DNA from 2 places in the Allobosea vestrisii genome. Region 2 is predicted to be linked to the other one. Evidence: riboswitches for the same ligand, from Rfam matches in the RefSeq annotation. Region 2 holds a riboswitch; the other holds the start of a gene.
The links. A riboswitch is a leader RNA that binds a small molecule or an ion and turns the genes downstream of it on or off. The one in region 2 is predicted to bind cobalamin.

Region 1: linked by a shared signal. The riboswitch ahead of QO058_RS18420 (CbtB domain-containing protein) and the one ahead of QO058_RS12130 (TonB-dependent receptor plug domain-containing protein) in region 2 are both predicted to bind cobalamin.

The regions. Positions count from the first base shown of each region.
Region 1 covers NZ_CP126307.1:3,720,934-3,725,136, forward strand. Annotated here, with positions in the region: gene cobW (cobalamin biosynthesis protein CobW) at 1-716, opposite strand, end outside; gene QO058_RS18410 (DUF1636 domain-containing protein) at 713-1,138, opposite strand; gene QO058_RS18415 (CbtA family protein) at 1,188-1,943, opposite strand; gene QO058_RS18420 (CbtB domain-containing protein) at 1,954-2,127, opposite strand; cobalamin riboswitch at 2,163-2,344, opposite strand; gene cobU (bifunctional adenosylcobinamide kinase/adenosylcobinamide-phosphate guanylyltransferase) at 2,431-2,943, shown strand; gene cobO (cob(I)yrinic acid a,c-diamide adenosyltransferase) at 2,956-3,567, shown strand; gene cbiB (adenosylcobinamide-phosphate synthase CbiB) at 3,564-4,203, opposite strand, start outside.
Region 2 covers NZ_CP126307.1:2,429,797-2,433,999, forward strand. Annotated here, with positions in the region: gene QO058_RS12115 (DUF3616 domain-containing protein) at 1-669, shown strand, start outside; gene QO058_RS12120 (NUDIX hydrolase) at 722-1,285, shown strand; gene QO058_RS12125 (hypothetical protein) at 1,403-2,299, shown strand; cobalamin riboswitch at 2,357-2,553, shown strand; gene QO058_RS12130 (TonB-dependent receptor plug domain-containing protein) at 2,674-4,203, shown strand, end outside.

The DNA.
Region 1 (4,203 bases), 1.3 Mb from region 2:
TCGGCCTCGGCCGCGGCCCCAAGGCCGATGATCAGCGCTGGCTCGACCTTGCCATTGATGGTCTCGACCACCTTGATCGCCTTGGGCAGATGCTGGGCGATCTCGGCCTTGACCCGCTCGCGCCCGGCCGCGTCGAGGATATCGCTCTTGTTGAGCAGGATCAGGTCGGCACAGAGGATCTGGTCCTCGAACACCTCCTCCAGCGGATTGTCGTGGTCGACGGCCTGGTCCTGCGCCGCCTGCGCCTTCAGCGCTTCGGGATCGTCGGCGAACTGGCCCTCGGCCACCGCCGGTCCGTCGACCACGGCGATGACGCCGTCGACGGTGACTCTGCTGCGGATCGCCGGCCAGTTGAAGGCCTTGACCAGCGGCTTCGGCAGCGCAAGGCCCGAGGTCTCGATCAGGATGTGCTGCGGCGGATTCGGCCGGTTCAAAAGCTTCTCCAGCGCCGGCACGAAATCATCGGCGACGGTGCAGCAGATGCAGCCATTCGGCAGTTCGACGATGTCGTCCTGCGTGCAGCCTTCGATGCCGCAGCCGGCGATGAACGAGCCGTCGAAGCCGAGATCGCCGAACTCGTTGACCAGCACGGCGAGGCGCTTGCCGCCGGCGTTCTCGAGCAGATGGCGAACGAGCGTGGTCTTACCGGCGCCGAGGAAGCCGGTGATGATCGTGCACGGCACCTTGCCGAGCGCGGGGTTCTGCGGAGCGTTCATTGATCTGATCCTTGCTGGCGCGGCAGAGGGGGCACGCGCGCGACCACGCCCTTGCGGAACGAGACGGGTCTTTCCTTCCAGGGAACGATGCCGTTGGCGCTGGCGGCAAAGCTTTCCGCCGCGCCGACGATCTCGTCGAGATGAAGACCGGCGTCGAGATCGCCGATCAGATAGGTCCATTTGCCGTCGGCCGCGAGCGCGATCGTGCAGGGCCGCTTGCAGACAGCCAGGCACTCGACCGGCACGACGGCGATGCCGCTGCCGGCCATGCGTTCGGAGAGCGCCGCCGCGAGCGCGATGCCGGGCTGGTCATAGCCTTCCGGCAGGTCCTCGCGCTGGCGCCGGCAGACGGTGCAGACATGGATCGTGCAGCCCGGCTCTTGCCGGGCTTCCGTCGCGAGGGCGAGATCGCCTTCGAGCATCAGAACGCCTCCTTGGCGGACGCGGCTTCCTAGAGAGCCGTGCGAGGCGTCAGGCCGCCGCTGTCGCGGCGCTGCGGCGCGCAAGCCAGGGCCAGAGCACGCCGACGGCAAAACCGGTGGCGAGCCAGAGCGCGGCCTGGATGGCGAGCGAGAGCGCGGCGAAATGGGCGGCGATCTCGGCCGGCACCTTGCTTTCCGGTGCGGCCGGATGCGGCGCACCGATCAGATGCGGCAGCAGCAGCGCCAGCACGGCGAGCGCCCGGGCCCAGGAGGCCTCGACGCGCAGGAAGACGAAGAGCGCGCCGGCGGTGACCACGGCCGTCAGCAGCCACCAGAGCTGGCGCTGGTGGAGCTCCGCCGCGGCGGAGCCCGGCAGCTCAGGCGCTAGTCCCATCGCCGGAGCGAGCCCGAAGGCAAGGAAGCCGCAGATGGCCCAGGCCAACGTCCGGCGCTGGTCGATCGGCTCGTTCGCGGCGATCATTCCGGCGAGCAGCAGCGCGGCAAAGCCGATCGCGGTCGCGATCGTCACCAGGCTGGTGAAGGCGGTGCGCTGCAAGCCATCCTGCGGCTTCCATTCGTGCTCGCCGGTGTGTTCCGCGCCGGCTTTCGGGTCGTTATGGGCGAGAATGATGCGGGCGTCGCCAGTGAAGGCGGCCTGCATCGGTGCGCCCTGCGAGCGCAGCGCCGCCTCATAGGTCTCGGCCTTGAGGATCAGCGGGGTGGTGGTGACGTGCTGGAGCGCCGAGATCAGCAGTCCAGCCAAGAACCCGGCCAGGATGCTGACCGTGAGAACACGCGTGACCATGTGCTTTCCCTCAATGGCAGGGGAAGGCGAGGCCGTGACGGGTGTCGTGCGCCGCGTTGTGGATATTGGACGAGGCGGCGAAGCCGACGGTGTAGATCAGCACGAAGCCGAGGATCAGCGCGGCGGCGACGGCTTTCGCCCGTTCCGAAGCGCTTGTCTGGCTGGTGACGGTTGCGGTGTTCATTGGCTCACTCCTGGCCACCCCACCGGCAGCCTGCTGGACGACATCGGATGACGGCAGGTCTCCTGGCTCACGGCTTGATGTCCTGCGCCGCCTTCCCGGTTGAAAACCAGTGGCCGATGGCGCGGAACTCGCCGCTTACAGTTGCGGGGGCAGCCGCGGTCCTTCACCGCGTTCCCTTTTCACCTCGTTGCCGAGGCACCGTCAGCAACGATCATTAGCCATCCGGCGGGCACTGTGCAATGCAATCCCCGTCATTCCCGGCGGAGCGCGGCGCAAGCCGACGCATGACGCGGAGACTGCACCATGACCCTTCCACCGCTCACCCTCGTCCTCGGCGGTGCCCGTTCCGGCAAGAGCCGCCATGCCGAGGCGCTGATCGAGGCGCTGCCGGGCCCCTGGACCTATATCGCCACGGCCCAAGCCTATGATGACGAGATGCGCGCCCGAATCGCCGAGCATCGCGCCCGCCGCTCCCGCGACTGGCAGACGGTCGATGCGCCGGTCGCGCTGCCCGAGGCGATCCGCAATGCTCGGTCCGGGCCGCCCATCCTCGTCGACTGCCTGACGCTCTGGCTGACCAATCTCCTGCTCGCCGAGCGCGACATCGCGATCGCGACCGGCGAACTCATTGCCGCCTGCCGCGAGGCGGAGGGGCCGGTGGTGCTGGTCTCCAACGAGGTCGGCCTCGGCATCGTGCCCGACAATGCGCTCGCCCGCCGCTTCCGCGACGAGGCCGGCCGGCTGCATCAGCGGCTTGCGGCGCAGGCGGGGCGCGTGGTCTTCATGGTCGCCGGATTGCCGATGCAGGTGAAATAAAAGAGCGACGTGATGACGGATGAGACCGAGGACGCCGCCCGCCACAAGGCGAAGATGGCAAAGCGCAAGGCGGTGCAGGACGCCGAGGTCGCCGGCAAGACGCTGGAAAAGGGCTTGCTGATCGTCAACACCGGCCCTGGCAAGGGCAAGTCGACCGCCGCCTTCGGCCTGATCCTGCGCGCGCTCGGCCATGGCTGGCGCATCGGCGTCGTGCAGTTCATCAAGGGGGCCTGGTCGACCGGCGAGCGCAAGGCGCTGGAGGCCTTCGGCGACCAGATCTCCTGGCATTCGATGGGCGAGGGCTTCACCTGGGAGACGCAGGACAAGGCCCGCGATATCGCCGCCGCGACCCGCGCCTTCGACAAGGCGAAGGAGTTGATGGCGGACGGCAGCATCCGGCTGGTGGTGCTCGACGAGCTCAACATCGCCCTGCGCTACGACTATCTGCCGCTCGCCGAGGTCGTGGCGGCGCTGCAGGCCCGCCGCCCTGATCTGCACATCGTCGTCACCGGCCGCAACGCCAAGCCGGAACTGATCGAGGCGGCCGACCTCGTTACCGAGATGACGCTGGTGAAGCACCATTTCGCCGCCGGCGTGAAGGCGCAGCAGGGGATCGAGTTCTAGAGGGCGAGCGCAGCCAGGCTTCCGGCTGCCGCCAGCCCCCAGAGCAGCAGGCAGGCGCGCCGGTAGAGGCCCAGTGCCCGCCGGATATCGGCCGCCGTAGCCTCCGCTCTGCCATCGCTCATCCAGCCGTCCTCGACCCTGACCGCGCCATAGACGCGCGGGCCGGCGAGCCGAAGCCCGAGCGCACCGGCCATCGCAGCCTCCGGCCAGCCGGCATTGGGCGAGCGGTGGCGACCGGCATCGCGGCGCACGGCGCGCCAGGCGGCGCCGGCATTGGCCTCACGGTCGAACGTCGCGGCGGCGATCACCAGCAAAGCAGTCAGGCGCGAGGCCGGCAGGTTGACGAGATCGTCGAGCCGCGCCGCCGCCCAGCCGAAGGCGAGATGCCGCGATGATCTATGGCCGATCATCGAATCGGCGGTGTTGATCGCCTTGTAGAGCGCGCCGCCCGGCAGGCCGCCTGCGCCGAGCCAGAAGGCCGGGGCGACGATCCCGTCGGAAAAGTTCTCGGCCAGGCTCTCGATTGCGGCGCGGGCGACGCCGGCTTCGTCAAGGCTCTCCGGGTCGCGGCCGACGATCATCGCGACGGCCTTGCGTCCACCGGCGAGCCCGCCTTGCTCCAGCCCTGCGGCTACA
Region 2 (4,203 bases):
GGCGTCGCCTATGCCGACCGCGCTTTCTATGTCGTCGGCTCGCATGGCTGCTCGCGCCATGGCGGCGAGTACCGCCCCTCCTCCTTCCTGCTGGCGCGCATCCCGCCCGGCAATGGCCAGGCCGGTGCGCCCGAGCTGAGCTGGCGTGTCTCCGACCTCCTCGGCGCGGCCGGCGAGGTCGCGCCCTATCTCGGCAAGCCGCTCGATGCCGACACGAACGGGCTGAACATCGAAGGCCTCGCCGTTGTCGGCGACCAGCTCTGGCTCGGCCTGCGCGCACCCTCGCTCGATGGCCGCGCCTTCCTCGTCGGCGGCAGCCTCAAAGAGCTGTTCAAGCCGGGCAGCGAGTCGGCGACCACTAAACCGCAGCTCCTGGCCTTTTCGGCCGGAGCGCAGCGCGGCGTGCGCGACCTCGCCCCGCTCGCCGATGGCCGCCTCCTCGTCCTCGTCGGCCCGGCTCAGGACCAGGAGGTGCCCTATGCGATCGTCCTGCTCGACCCGGCCGATCCATCGGCTACCCGCGAGCTCGGCGAGTTGCGCCAGCGCAAGAATGCCAAGGCAGAGGCGCTCACCGTCCTGACCGAGGAACGCGACGAATTACGCGTCCTCGTCGGCTATGACGGGGTGAAGAACGGCGAGTTCGAGGAGTACCGGCTGAAGCTGCGCTGAGGCGGAGGCAGGCACCTTCCCTGCCGCTGCCGGAGATGCGAAGCACAAGGCCATGAGCTTCCTTCCCCGCCTCAATTCGCTCGTCTCCCGCTATCTCGCCGAGGTCGCTGGCCCGCGCGAGCGGCTGGCGCTGCTGCGTTGGCAGATGGCCGAGCGCCACGCGCTCGACCAGCGCGAGACCATGCCGGGCCATGTCACCACCAGCGCCTTCGTGCTCTCGCCCGACCATGCGCAAATCCTCTTGATCGACCATGTCGTGATCGGCCGTTGGCTTCAGCCCGGCGGGCACTACGAACCGGCCGCGACCTTCCACGAATCGGCGCTGCGCGAGGCGGTCGAGGAGACCGGCGTCGCGAGCCCGACGCTGCATCCCTGGCATCGCGGCGGCGACCTGCCTTTCGCCATCGACAGCCACGAGGTGCCGGGCAATCCGCGCCGGAGCGAACCGCCGCATATCCACCACGACCTGCAATATCTCTTCATCGCCGATCCGGCTTTGCCCCTGACGGCCCAGGAAGAGGAAGTGCACGCCGCGGCCTGGAAGCCGATCGCGACGCTGGCCGAGATCGCGCCGGTGGCGTTCACGCGCTTGCATGCCGTGAACTCGCGAGGCTGAGCCGGCTCGCTGTTACCCATTTGCAACATTGTAACGTTATGATCCCGTGATCGGCGATTCAATATTGCGACTCATTCGCATTTGCGTAGGGTGGGTTCGTCAACAGGATCGCCAGTCATGCTCAAGCCCGCCGCCTTCGCCCTTGCCGTCTCCAGCCTGCTCTCGCCGGCGCTTGCTGCCGATCTTCCCTCGCGCAAGGGCGCGCCGGTTGCTCCGCCCGTGCTCTCCGCCTGTACCGAGAGCGAGGGCATCCCGACCGACGCCTTCGGCTTCACCACTGGTTCGGACGTCGCCGAAGTCGGCTCCTTCGGCGCTAGTCTGACCTATGGCGGCGGCTTCGGCGTCCGCGACGGCCGCCAGGCCGCGCACGGCCTCCAGCTCCAGGGCTCCTACGGCCTCTTCCCCTGCTTCGAGATCGGCCCCTATCTGCTCGGCGGCTATACCGACGCCACCATCGCGGGCACGGGCGCCGACAGCCGCAGCTTCGGTGCCGGCGTCGAGATAAAGTACCGCCTGCTCGGACGCGATTTGCACGGCATCGGCCTGACCGTCGTCGTCGACCCAAGCTTCAACCGCAACGACCCGAGCGGCGCCGGCAACTTCACCACCTACAACACCGGCATCCGCATTTTCGCCGACAAGACACTGGTCCCCGGCAAGCTCTACGCCGCGCTCAACCTCTCGCACGACCTGACCTGGACGGGTCCCAGCCCCTATCTGCGCTCCTCGACCTTCACGGTCGGCGGCTCGCTCGCCTGGCAGCTGATCGACGGGCTCTATCTCAGCGGTGAAGTCCGTCATCAGCGCCGCCAGAACGAGCTCGGCTTCGGCGATAACGCGGGCTACGCCACTTTCGCCGGCCCCGGCATCTTCTGGCAGGCGACCAAGCAATTCGCCATCTCGGCGGCCTACAATGTCCAGATCGCCGGCAAGGCCAAGGGCGTGCCGGGCGATCTCGACATCACCAATTTCAGCCAGCATCTGGTCAAGGTGAAAGCCGCCTACAGCTTCTGAACGGCCCATTCGAGGGCACCATCGGCCGGCCGAATTGACCCCGCCGCATTTCCGCCCTAGTCGTTAACGCGACGGTTCCCTCACGGGATCAAAAGGGAACGCAGTGCGGGTGGTTCGCCACCTCATGCTGCGGCTGCCCCCGCAACTGTAAGCGGCGAGCCTTTCGCCATACGCCACTGGGACCTCGGCCCTGGGAAGGCGGTGAAAGGCGGTGACCCGCGAGCCAGGAGACCTGCCGTCAGCCGTGGTCACACGCGAACACATCGGCCGGGGTGCGCTGATGGGTGGTAGAGCCATGCGCCCCCGGTTTCGGGAGCGGGTGGGGACATCTCGTTCGCGGTGACGTGCCACTGACGTTACCGCCGAGGTTTCCCGTGTTCCGTTTGCCAAAGCCCGCCAAGAGCGGGCGTTCGCGCCTTGCCCTCTCCCTGCTTGCCGCTTCGACCACGCTGATATCGCCCTCTGCACTGGCGCAATCGGGCGAGAAGCCAATCGCGCTCGACGAGCTCGTCGTCAGCCCGACCGGCGTGCCGACCCCGGCCAGGGAAATCGCCAGCTCCGTCACCGTCGTCACCGCGCAGGAGATCGAACGCCAGCAGCGCCGCACCCTGCCCCAGGCGCTCGCCGCAGTGCCCGGCCTCAACCTCGTCCAGACCGGCGGCCCGGGCGGGCTGACCTCGGTCTTCATGCGCGGCGCCAACTCCAACCACGTCAAGGTGCTGATCGACGGCATCGAGGTGAACGACCCCTCGACGCCGAACCGCTCCTTCGATTTCGGCCAGATGCTGACCGCCGACATCGAGCGGATCGAGGTGCTGCGCGGCCCGCAGAGCGGCCTCTATGGCGCCAATGCGCTGGGCGGCGTCATCTCCATCATCAGCAAGCGCGGCGAAGGCCCGCCGAAAGTCACGGGCTCGGTCGAGGCCGGCTCTCACGGCACCTTCAACCAGAGCATCGGGCTCAGCGGCGGCGATGACCGCTTCGACTATGCTTTCGGCATCAGTCATTTCCGTGCTGATTCGACGCCGGTGACGCCGCCGGAGCTCGTGCCCGCCGGCAGGCGGCGCAACCCCAATTCCTATGACAACTGGAGCTATTCCGCCCGCCTCGGCGCCCGCCTGACCGACACGCTGAGCGTCAACTGGGTCGGCCGCTATATCGACGGGCAGTTGCTGTTCACCAATGATTCCGGCTTCCCAAGCCTGCCGGATGCCTTCCGCTCCAGTCAGAACTACCGTCAGGCTTTCACCCGCGGCGAGATCGTCTGGGATCCGCTCGACGGGCGCTTCGTCAACCGCTTCGGCGTCTCCTACAGCAACCAGGATCGCTCCAACCGCCGGCCGAACGCCGCAGGCATCCTCGGTTTGCCCAGCGAGAACCTCGGCGAGCGCATCAAATACGACTGGCGCGGCGACCTGAAGCTCACCCAGAGCCAGACCCTGATGATGGGCCTGCAATATGAGAACGAGCGCTTCGACACGCCCAACAAGACGGTCTCGAACGGCAACAGGGGCGCCTTCGTCGAATTGCAATCGAACTGGACCGACCGCTTCTTCACCGTCGCCAACATCCGCTACGATGACGACGACAAGTTCGGCGGTCACACCACCTATCGCATCGCACCGGTCCTCATCGTGCCAGGCAGCGAAACCAAGCTGAAGGCGAGCTACGGCACCGGCTTCAAGGCGCCGACGCTGAGCGAACGCTTCAGCGATTCCCGCCCGGCCTTCAACTTCTACGGCAACCCGGCCCTCAAGCCGGAGGAAAGCCGCGGCTGGGATGTCGGCTTCGAGCAGCCGCTGCTGAACGGGCAGCTGAATGTCGGTGCGACGTACTTCCACAACGACATCGACAACCTGATCCTGACCAACGCCGCGCGCACCTCCTATACGAATATCGGGCGC